Regions from separate parts of the Streptomyces sp. NPDC020780 genome, predicted to be linked through region 2. Evidence: riboswitches for the same ligand, from Rfam matches in the RefSeq annotation. Region 2 holds a riboswitch; each other region holds the start of a gene.
The links. Region 2 has a riboswitch for thiamine pyrophosphate ahead of thiO (glycine oxidase ThiO). Riboswitches for the same ligand answer to the same signal wherever they lie in the genome.
Positions count from the first base shown of each region.

Region 1: another riboswitch for thiamine pyrophosphate. It lies ahead of thiC (phosphomethylpyrimidine synthase ThiC); the one in region 2 lies ahead of thiO (glycine oxidase ThiO).
Region 3: another riboswitch for thiamine pyrophosphate. It lies ahead of ACH4VO_RS28805 (thiamine ABC transporter substrate-binding protein); the one in region 2 lies ahead of thiO (glycine oxidase ThiO).

Region 1 covers NZ_JBIRTB010000006.1:99,128-102,395, reverse strand. The annotation lists gene ACH4VO_RS13265 (YibE/F family protein) at 1-1,104, opposite strand, end outside; TPP riboswitch at 1,176-1,309, shown strand; gene thiC (phosphomethylpyrimidine synthase ThiC) at 1,302-3,095, shown strand.
Region 2 covers NZ_JBIRTB010000009.1:244,325-247,592, forward strand. The annotation lists gene ACH4VO_RS19625 (thiazole synthase) at 1-300, opposite strand, end outside; gene thiS (sulfur carrier protein ThiS) at 303-533, opposite strand; gene thiO (glycine oxidase ThiO) at 608-1,819, opposite strand; TPP riboswitch at 1,817-1,929, opposite strand; gene ACH4VO_RS19640 (hypothetical protein) at 1,981-2,322, shown strand; gene ACH4VO_RS19645 (FAD-dependent oxidoreductase) at 2,351-3,268, shown strand, end outside.
Region 3 covers NZ_JBIRTB010000019.1:95,553-98,820, forward strand. The annotation lists gene ACH4VO_RS28800 (iron ABC transporter permease) at 1-395, opposite strand, end outside; gene ACH4VO_RS28805 (thiamine ABC transporter substrate-binding protein) at 440-1,534, opposite strand; TPP riboswitch at 1,606-1,722, opposite strand; gene rlmN (23S rRNA (adenine(2503)-C(2))-methyltransferase RlmN) at 1,961-3,067, opposite strand; gene ACH4VO_RS28815 (methyltransferase domain-containing protein) at 3,239-3,268, opposite strand, start outside.

The sequences.
Region 1 (3,268 bases), on a different contig from region 2:
GTAGGCCAGTACGAGCGTGTTGACCACCGACGCGATGTGGTCGCGCCCGATCCTGATGCCCGCGCGGTACAGCTGCCGCACGCCCATGGTCGGATCCGCCCGGCGCAGTTCCCAGACCGCCGAGGTCTGGGTGACCGTCACGTCGTCGAGCACACCCAGTGAGCCGATGATCACACCGGCCAGCAGCAGACCACTCATGTCGATCTTCGGGTACAGCCCGTGGATGAGCCCCGTGTTGTCATCGGTGTTGCCGGTCAGGCTCGCCCAGCCGATGAAGAGGGAGCCCAGCAGCCCGATCAGCAGCAGCGAGATGAGCGTGCCGATGACGGCCACGGAGGTGCGAGCCGTCAGTCCATGGCAGGTGTAGAGGGCGATCAGCATGATCGCGCTGGCCCCGATCACGGCGACGACCAGCGGGTTCGAGCCCTGCAGGATCGCCGGCAGGATGAACAGCGTCAGCACGGCGAACGAAATCGCCAGCGCGATCAGGGCCATCAGCCCGCGCAGCCTGCCCACGACGACCACCGCGAGCGCGAAGATCCCGGCCAGCAGGGCCATCGGGAACGAACGGTCGACGTCCGTCACCGAGTACTGCAGATCGCGGGGAGCGTCGGGAGCGTACGCCACGACCACCCCCTGGCCTTCGCGCAGTTGCCGGGGGGCGTCGGGCTGGATGACCTCGACGAACGTGCGGCCCTTGTCCTTGCCGTTCGTCACTTCGACCGTGGCCTTCTTGCACAGCCCCGACTGTTCGGCGACCGCCTCGCGTCCCGAAGGCGTGGACGTGTCCCCGGTCGGGGGCACCTGAGCGGCGTTCACCTCCGCGCAGTCCACCTTGTCGACCCGCACCACCCTGCCGTCCTGGGTCTGCCGGTCGAAACCGACGCCCGTGCGCTCGTGCGCGGGAGCACCGCCGGGCCAGAGCGCGACGAGACCGACCAGGACGGCCGTTGCGAAGGGGATGAGAACCGCGGCGATGACCTTGCGCAGATGCGTGGACACGGGTGCCGCGGGCCCGTGGCTGTGCGTGTGGCCGTGCGCATGGGACTGGCTGCTGCCTGCTGTGTGGTCAGGGGATTCGGGGGCGTTTCCGGGGAACGTCACCCGGCGATCATCCCAAGAACCGGGGAGGCCCTCTGGCCAGCACGCCAGGAGGAGGGCTAGCGTGGAGCCACCTTTGCACACGCGGGAGCTCGGAGCACCGGGCTGAGAGGGCGCTGACCTCCGTATTTCCTTACGGGACACGCTGCGCCGACCGACGAACCTGTTACCGGGTAATGCCGGCGTAGGGAGTAGGTCTCATGACCACAGCGGACGCACGCACGCCTGCCTCGGCGCAGAACGCGCAGAACGCGCAGAACACCGAGGCCGGGAAGTCCATCGGCTGGCACAAGGGGTACCTCCAGGGCTCGCGCCCGGACCTCCGGGTGCCTGTCCGTCAGGTGCACCTCACCAACGGCAAGGACGTGACGCTGTACGACACGTCGGGGCCGTACACGGACCCCACCACCGAAACCGATGTCCGACGGGGGCTCGCGCCCCTGCGGGAGAACTGGATCGCGGCCCGCGGGGACACCGAGGAGTACGCGGGCCGCCCCACGCGTCCCGAGGACGACGGGGTCAGGCACACCTCGCCCCGGGGCGGACTGCGCAACCTCGACGCGGTCTTCCCCGGCCGCTCCCGCCGGCCGCGACGCGGCCGGGACGGCCGGCCGGTCACCCAGCTCGCGTACGCCCGCCGGGGCGACATCACCCCGGAGATGGAGTACGTCGCGATCCGGGAGAACGTCGCCCCCGAGGTGGTGCGCGAGGAGATCGCGGCGGGCCGGGCCGTTCTGCCGGCCAACGTCAACCACCCCGAGATCGAGCCGATGATCATCGGCAAGCGGTTCCTGGTGAAGGTCAACGCCAACATCGGCAACTCCGCCGTCACCTCCTCCATCGAGGAGGAGGTGGACAAGATGACCTGGGCCACCAAGTGGGGCGCGGACACCGTCATGGACCTCTCCACCGGCCGCAACATCCACACCACCCGCGAATGGGTCCTGCGCAACTCCCCCGTGCCGATCGGGACCGTGCCCCTGTACCAGGCCCTGGAGAAGGTGGACGGCAGGGCCGAGGAGCTGACGTGGGAGATCTACAAGGACACCGTCATCGAGCAGGCCGAGCAGGGCGTCGACTACATGACGGTGCACGCCGGAGTCCGGCTGCCGTACGTCCCGCTGACGGCCCGCCGCAAGACCGGCATCGTCTCCCGCGGGGGCTCCATCATGGCGGCGTGGTGTCTCGCACACCACAAGGAGTCGTTCCTCTACGAGCACTTCGAGGAGCTCTGCGAGATTCTCGCGGCCTTTGACGTCACGTACTCGCTGGGGGACGGGCTCCGGCCGGGCTCCATCGCCGATGCCAACGACGAGGCGCAGTTCGCCGAACTCCGCACCCTCGGTGAACTCAACTCCGTGGCCAAGCGCTTCGGTGTCCAGACGATGATCGAAGGCCCGGGCCACGTCCCGATGCACAAGATCAAGGAGAACATCGACCTCCAGCAGGAGATCTGCGAGGAGGCGCCGTTCTACACGCTGGGTCCGCTGACCACCGACGTGGCACCCGCGTACGACCACATCACGTCGGGCATCGGAGCGGCGATGATCGCCTGGTGGGGGACGGCGATGCTCTGTTACGTCACCCCCAAGGAGCACCTGGGGCTGCCGAACCGGGATGACGTGAAGACCGGCGTCATCACGTACAAGATCGCCGCGCACGCGGCCGATCTGGCCAAGGGGCATCCGGGGGCTCAGGAGTGGGACGACGCGCTGTCGGACGCCCGTTTCGAGTTCCGGTGGGAGGACCAGTTCAACCTGGCGCTCGATCCGGACACGGCAAGGGAGTTCCACGACGAGACGCTGCCCGCCGAGCCGGCCAAGACGGCCCACTTCTGCTCGATGTGCGGCCCGAAGTTCTGCTCGATGAAGATCTCGCACGACATCCGCCGTGCACACGGCACCGCTCAGGACGAGATCGAGGCGGGCATGGCCGAGAAGTCCAGGGAGTTCGCGGCAGCGGGGAACAGGGTCTACCTCCCGATCGCTGACTGAACCGGGCACGGACCGGAGCGGGCGCGGATCGAACTGGGGGGGACGTCGGCCGGTGTTCGACCGGCGGGCGTGTTCGTCTCCGGCGGAGCTGCCCGGGGCCGTCATCGGCCTCGGGCAGCTCCGCCGCAGTTACCTCCCGTCCGGCTGTCCCGTCCGGATAGGTGGGGAGCGAC
Region 2 (3,268 bases):
CTCCAGCTTGATCCAGTCCGTCCCGAGTGCCTCCCGGGCCAGCCGGGCGGTCAGCACCGCCTCGCCCGCGGTGAAACAGCCGGCGGTGTTCGGCAGGACCCTGATGGAGAGCCGCTCCAGGACGGAGAGCACGGAGCCCTGGACCGTCGGGTCGAGCCGGCGCATCGCGACGGTGGTCAGCTCGGTGCCCGACGCGAGCAGGGAGCGTTCCAGCACCTCCAGACTGGGGGCACCGCCCGTTCCCATGATCAGCCGGGACGAGAACGCGGCGGAACCGAGGGTGAACGGATCGTCGGGCATCGTCAGCCTCCCTGGACGGCGGTGAGGACCTCGACCCGGTCACCGTCGCGGAGCACGGTGGCGGACCACTCGCCGCGCGGGACGACGCTCTCGTTGACCGCGGCGGCGACCCCGGAGGGTGCCCGGGTCAGGCCCGCGACCAAGGAGTCCAGGGTGGTACCGGCCGGGACACCGCGTGCCTGCCCGTTGACGGACACGGGCACGGCCACGGACACGGGCACGGGCACGGGCACGGAAGCGGCGGACGGGGACGCGGGCGCGGAGGGCGCGGGGACGGACGCCGGTACGGACGCGGGGGCGGGCTCGGTCATGCGGGCTGCTCCTGGGAGGCGGGGACGGAGACTCGGACGTCGTCGCGGGAAGGGGCCGCGGGGGAGCGGTGGAAGCGGTGCGGAGCGAAGGGGCGCGCCACCTCCGGCAGCTCCCCGGTGACCAGCACCTGGGCCATCACGTCACCCGTGACGGGCGTCAGCAGCACCCCGTTGCGGTGGTGGCCGGTCGCGAGGTGCAGGCCGGGCAGTGCCGTCGGGCCCAGCAGCGGGGCGTTGTCGGGGGAGGCGGGGCGCAGCCCGGCGCGGGTCTCCGTCAGCGGGAGTTCGGTGATCCCGGGCACCAGTTCGTGGGCGTCGCGCAGCAGTTCGTAGACCCCGCCCGCGGTGACCGTGGTGTCCCAGCCCAGCTCCTCGCTGGTGGCGCCGACGACCAGCTCGCCGTCGGCGCGCGGCACGAGGTACACGTGGCTGCCGCGTACGACGGCCCGTACGGTCCGGCTGAGGAAGGGGGCGTACGCCGGTGGCACGGTCAACCGCAGTACCTGCCCCTTGACCGGGCGGACCGGCGGCAGCACCGCCTCGGGCACCCCTTCGAGCCGCCCGCTGAGGCTCCCGCCCGCGAGGACGACCTGGCCGGCCCCCAGCTCCGTACCGTCGGCGAGCACCCCGCCGCTCGCGCGGCCGCCCGTGACGGACAGCCGCCCGACCCAGGCCCGGTGGAACACCACCCCGGCCCGCTCGCACGCGGTGACCAGCGCCGAGGCCAGCCGCCGCGGGTCCACCTGGTGGTCGCCGTCGGCCCGGAGCCCGCCCCGGACGCCGGGGGCGAGCATCGGCTCCAGGCGGCGGCACTCACGGCCGCTGAGCCACTCGGACTCCAGGCCCGACCGCTGCTGCAGGGCGTGCAGTTCCCGCAGATGGGCCCGGTCGTCCGCGTCCAGCGCGACGGACAGGGTGCCGCAGGCGCGGAAGCCGGTGGCCTGCCCGCTCGCCTCCTCCAGCTCGGCGACGAACGCCGGATAGCGGGCCGCCGAGGCCAGGTTGAGGCCGAGCAGCGTCTGCTCGCCGTAGTGGAGTTCGGTGACAGCGGCGAGCATGCCCGCGGCGACCTGGGCGGCCCCTCCGCCGGGATCGGGGTCGGCCAGCGCCGTGCGCAGACCGCGCTGGGCCGCCCGCCAGGCGGTCACCAGACCGATGATGCCGCCCCCGACGACCAGGACGTCGCAGTGGTTCCCGGAGATGCGCATGGGCGTCCAGCCCCTCCCTTCGCCGGCATGACCCGGATCAGGTTCGTACGGTCGGAGGCCGGTCAGCCTCCCTCTCAGCCCGGTGCGTCCGGGCTCCCGCGAGTGTTCTACGGTGGCCAGCCTAGACCCCGCCGCCCACGGCCAGTAAGGGAGCAGCCACCGTGGCCCGTTCACTCGACGGACTCGTCCTCTCACCCGTCGCCGACCAGGCGCCCGGCCAGGTCGGCACCCGGACCCGGTTCACGTACCACGAACGGGACGGCCGGATCTGGGCCGAGTACGCGGGCGGTGACGTCGTCCGGGGCCACCTCGTCGGCACCCGGGAGGCGGACACCCTCGACTTCAGGTACGTCCAGCTGAAGCAGGACGGGACGACGTCCGGCGGCCACTGCGTCTCGGCCGTCACGGAGCTGCCCGACGGCCGGGTGCGGCTGGACGAGCGGTGGGAATGGGAGTCCCAGGCCGGCAGCGGTACGAGCGTCGTGGAGCAGCTCGTTCCCTGAGCGATCGTCAGATGATTAGGGTGGACGGGTGAGCGAGCAGACACCGGAACCGGCAGCGGAACGGCCGCCCCGCGGCGTCGTGGTGGTGGGCGCGGGAATGGCGGGCGTGCAGACGGCCGTGGCCCTGCGTGAGCAGGGGTTCTCCGGCCCCGTCACCCTCATCGGCGCCGAACCGCACCAGCCCTACGACCGCCCCCCGTTGTCCAAGGCGGTCCTGCTCGGCAAGGCCGAGGACTCCGCCTTCGACGTCGACTTCGAGGCGCTGGACATCACCCTGCGCCTCGGGGTCGACGTGACCGGCCTGCGCGCGGGGGCACACGAACTGGACACTCCGTACGGACCCGTGCCGTACGACGTCCTGGTCCTGGCCACCGGCGCCGAACCCGTCGGACTGCCGGGCTCCGACGGGGTGCCCGGCGTCCATCTGCTGCGCACCCTCGACGACGCCGCGCGGCTGCGGCCCGTCCTGGAGCGGCAGCACGACGTCGTCGTCGTGGGCGCCGGCTGGATCGGTGCCGAGTTCACCACCGCCGCCCGCGCCGCGGGATGCGCCGTCACCGTCGTCGAAGCCGCCGACCGCCCCCTCGCGGGCACCCTGCCCGCCGAGGTCGCCGCGCCGATGGCCGCCTGGTACGCCGAGAGCGGGGCCGAGCTCCTCACCGGCGCCCGCGTCGACCGCGTCGAACCGGGCGCCGTCCACCTGACGGACGGCCGGGCCGTCCCGGCCGGAGCGGTGATCGTCGGTATCGGCGCGCGGCCCGCCACCGGCTGGCTCGCCGGCTCCGGCATCGCCCTCGGCCCGGACGGCTCGGTCCTCGCCGACCGCTCGCTGCACACCTCGCTCCCCGACGTTTACGCGGTGGGCGACTGCGCCTCCTTCCCCTCGGCCCGCTACGGCGAACGGCTGCTCGTCCACCACTGGGACAACGCCCTCCAGGGGCCCCGG
Region 3 (3,268 bases), on a different contig from region 2:
TGTGCGAGCAGAATCGCCCAGACGGTGGTGTCGAGCCGGATGCCCCACAACTCGTCGAGGAACCCGCCGCGCCCCAGCAGCGCCAGGAAGGCCGTGCCCACGACGACGGTCGGCAGGACGAAGGGCACGGTCACCACGGCCCGCAGCAGTTGTTTGCCGGGGAAGTCGAACCGGGCGAAGACGTAGGCACCGGGCAGCGCGAGCAGGAGGGTAAGCGCCGTCGAGGCGAGGGCCTGCCAGGTGGTGAACCGGAGGACGTCGAGGATGTCCGGCCGGTTCAGTACCTCACCGACCCGGCCGAACTGCCAGACGCCGTCCGCCTTCAGCCCCCGGCCGACGATCGCGACGACCGGGTAGGCGAAGAACAGCGCGAAGAACGCGGCGGGCAGGGTCATGAGGCCGAGCCGCACCGCGTTTCCCCTCCACGAGGGACGCGCGGTTACTTCACGACGAGCGAGGACCACGACCGGACCCACTGCTCACGGTTCTTGGCGATCTTCTCCGGGGAGACCGTCGCCGGCTTGCCGACCTGCGCGCCGAACCTCGTGAAGAGTTCCGGCAGTTTCGCGTCCGCGGCGACCGGGTTGACGAACATGGTGAGCGGCATGTCCTCCTGGAACCGCTTGCTGATCAGGAAGTCCAGCAGCGCCTTGCCGCCCGCCTCGTTCTTCGCGCCGTCCAGCAGCCCGGCGAACTCGATCTGGCGGAAACAGGTGCCGGTGGCGACACCGGTCGGGGCCTCGGTGGGCCGCGGTTCGGCGTACAGCACCTCGACGGGCGGGCTGGAGGCGTAGGAGACGACGAGCGGCCGGTCCGCCTTGGCCTTCCTGCCGCCCGCGGAGCCGGAGAACTCCTCGTTGTAGGCCTGCTCCCAGCCGTCGACGACCTTGACGCCGTTGTTCTTCAGCTTCTTCCAGTAGTCCTGGTAGCCGGTCTCGCCGTGGGCGGCGACGGTACCCAGGAGGAAGCCGAGGCCGGGCGAGGAGGTCGCGGCGTTCTCCGTGACGAGGAGGTTCTTGTACGCGGGCTTCAGCAGGTCGTCGAAGGTCTTCGGCGGGTCGAGCTTCTTGTCGGCGAAGTACTTCTTGTCGTAGTTCACGCAGACGTCCCCGGTGTCGACGGGCGTGACCCGGTGCTTGTCCCGGTCGAGCCGGGTGGCGGCGGCGACACGGTCGAGGCCCTTGGCCTCGTACGGGGTGAACAGGCCGTTGTCCAGGGCGCGGGAGAGCAGTGTGTTGTCGACGCCGAAGAACACGTCGCCGCGGGGGGAACCCTTGGTCAGGATCTCCTGGTTGAGCGCGGCTCCGGCGTCGCCGCTCTTCAGCACCTTTACCTTGTAGCCGGTCTCCTCGGTGAACGCCTTCAGGACGGCGTCCGAGGCGTTGAACGAGTCATGGCTGACCAGGGTGACGGTCTTCGAACCGGCCCCCGGGTCACCGGAAGCCTTATCGTCGGCGTCCCCGCAGCCCGCGAGCACGGTGACCCCGAGAGCTGCGGCGAGCGCCGTCGCCGCGTACCGCGTGGTGGTGTTCATATGATTCCTCCTGGAGATGACCAGGAAGAGACGCGGCCCTGCCCGCTCCGTGAGCGGGCAGGGCGCAACAGCTTGAGTAAAGTCCGAACTTCCTACCCGGAATGACCCGGGCGAGGTTCAGAGGGTCTGCGGCCGACCTGTCCTCGGTGCCGCACTCTCAGCGCTGTGGCGCTCCCCTGTCGGAATATGAAGTTGATGTCCGGAACAGGCTACACCGGCCGGATCACGCTCCCCCGGCCGGATGACACCCTGCCGACCGGATCACGGCCTGCCGGCCGCCCGGGTCCGGCGCGCCCCGCCCTGCGGAGCCCGCACGCCCGCCCGGCCGGATCGGTCGCGCGCCCATCGGCCCGCCGGCCCGTCACCCCACCCGGCCCGCCGGTACACGCCCGCGGCTGCTCCGGGCGGGCTGCTCCGCTCCGCGTCTCAGCGCTCGGCGGCCGCCAGCTGTCCGCAGGCCCCGTCGATCTCCTGGCCCCGTGTGTCACGGACCGTGACCGGTACGCCATGGGCCGCGATGGCCTCGACGAACGCCTTTTCGTCCTCGGGCCGCGAGGCGGTCCACTTCGAGCCGGGCGTCGGGTTCAGCGGGATCAGGTTGACGTGCACCCGCTTGCCCTTGAGCAGCCGGCCGAGCCGGTCGCCCCGCCAGGCCTGGTCGTTGATGTCGCGGATCAGCGCGTACTCGATGGAGATACGGCGGCCTGACTTCTCCGCGTACTCCCAGGCCGCGTCCAGGACCTCCCGGACCTTCCACCGCGTGTTCACGGGGACGAGCGTGTCGCGCAGCTCGTCGTCGGGGGCGTGCAGGGAGACGGCGAGGCGGCACTTGAAGCCCTCGTCGGCGAAGCGCAGCATGGCAGGCACCAGGCCCACCGTGGAGACGGTGATCCCCCGCTGGGAGAGTCCGAGCCCGTCCGGCTCCGGGTCGGTCAGCCGGCGGATCGCCCCGACCACCCGCTTGTAGTTCGCCAGGGGCTCGCCCATGCCCATGAAGACGATGTTGGACAGCCGTGCAGGTCCGCCCGGAACCTCTCCGTCGCGCAGGGCCCGCATCCCGTCGACGATCTGGTGGACGATCTCCGCGGTCGACAGATTACGGTCGAGGCCCGCCTGCCCGGTCGCGCAGAACGGGCAGTTCATCCCGCACCCCGCCTGGGACGAGATGCACATGGTCACCCGGTCCGGATACCGCATGAGGACGGACTCGACGAGCGTCCCGTCGTGCAGCTTCCAGAGCGTCTTGCGGGTGGTGTCGTCGTCACAGCTGATGTGGCGCACCACGGACATCAGGTCGGGGAACATCGCCTCGGCGAGCTTGTCCCGCGATCCGGCCGGGATGTCGGTCCACTCCGCCGGGTCGTGCGCGTACCGCGCGAAGTAGTGCTGCGACAGCTGCTTGGCGCGGAAGGGCTTCTCGCCGATCGCGGCGACTGCTTCCTTGCGCTCGTCGGGCGTGAGGTCGGCGAGGTGCCGCGGCGGCCTCTTGGCTCCGCGGGGCGCGACGAAAGTGAGTTCTCCGGGCTTTGGCATGGTTCATCCAGTGTCGCAGACACGCCGAGGTGCCCCGGGTCGTCGCCCAGCTCAGCGGCGACCCGGGCGGGCCGGTGCCGGTCATTGATGGTGGTTGTAGGTCGTCGTCGGCGGCCCTTCGACGGCCCACAGACGGCCCGGCCCCATGGCCTCGTCCGCAGGTCAGGGCCGTCAGTCGCCGTTGCCGGCGGGAACCGTACC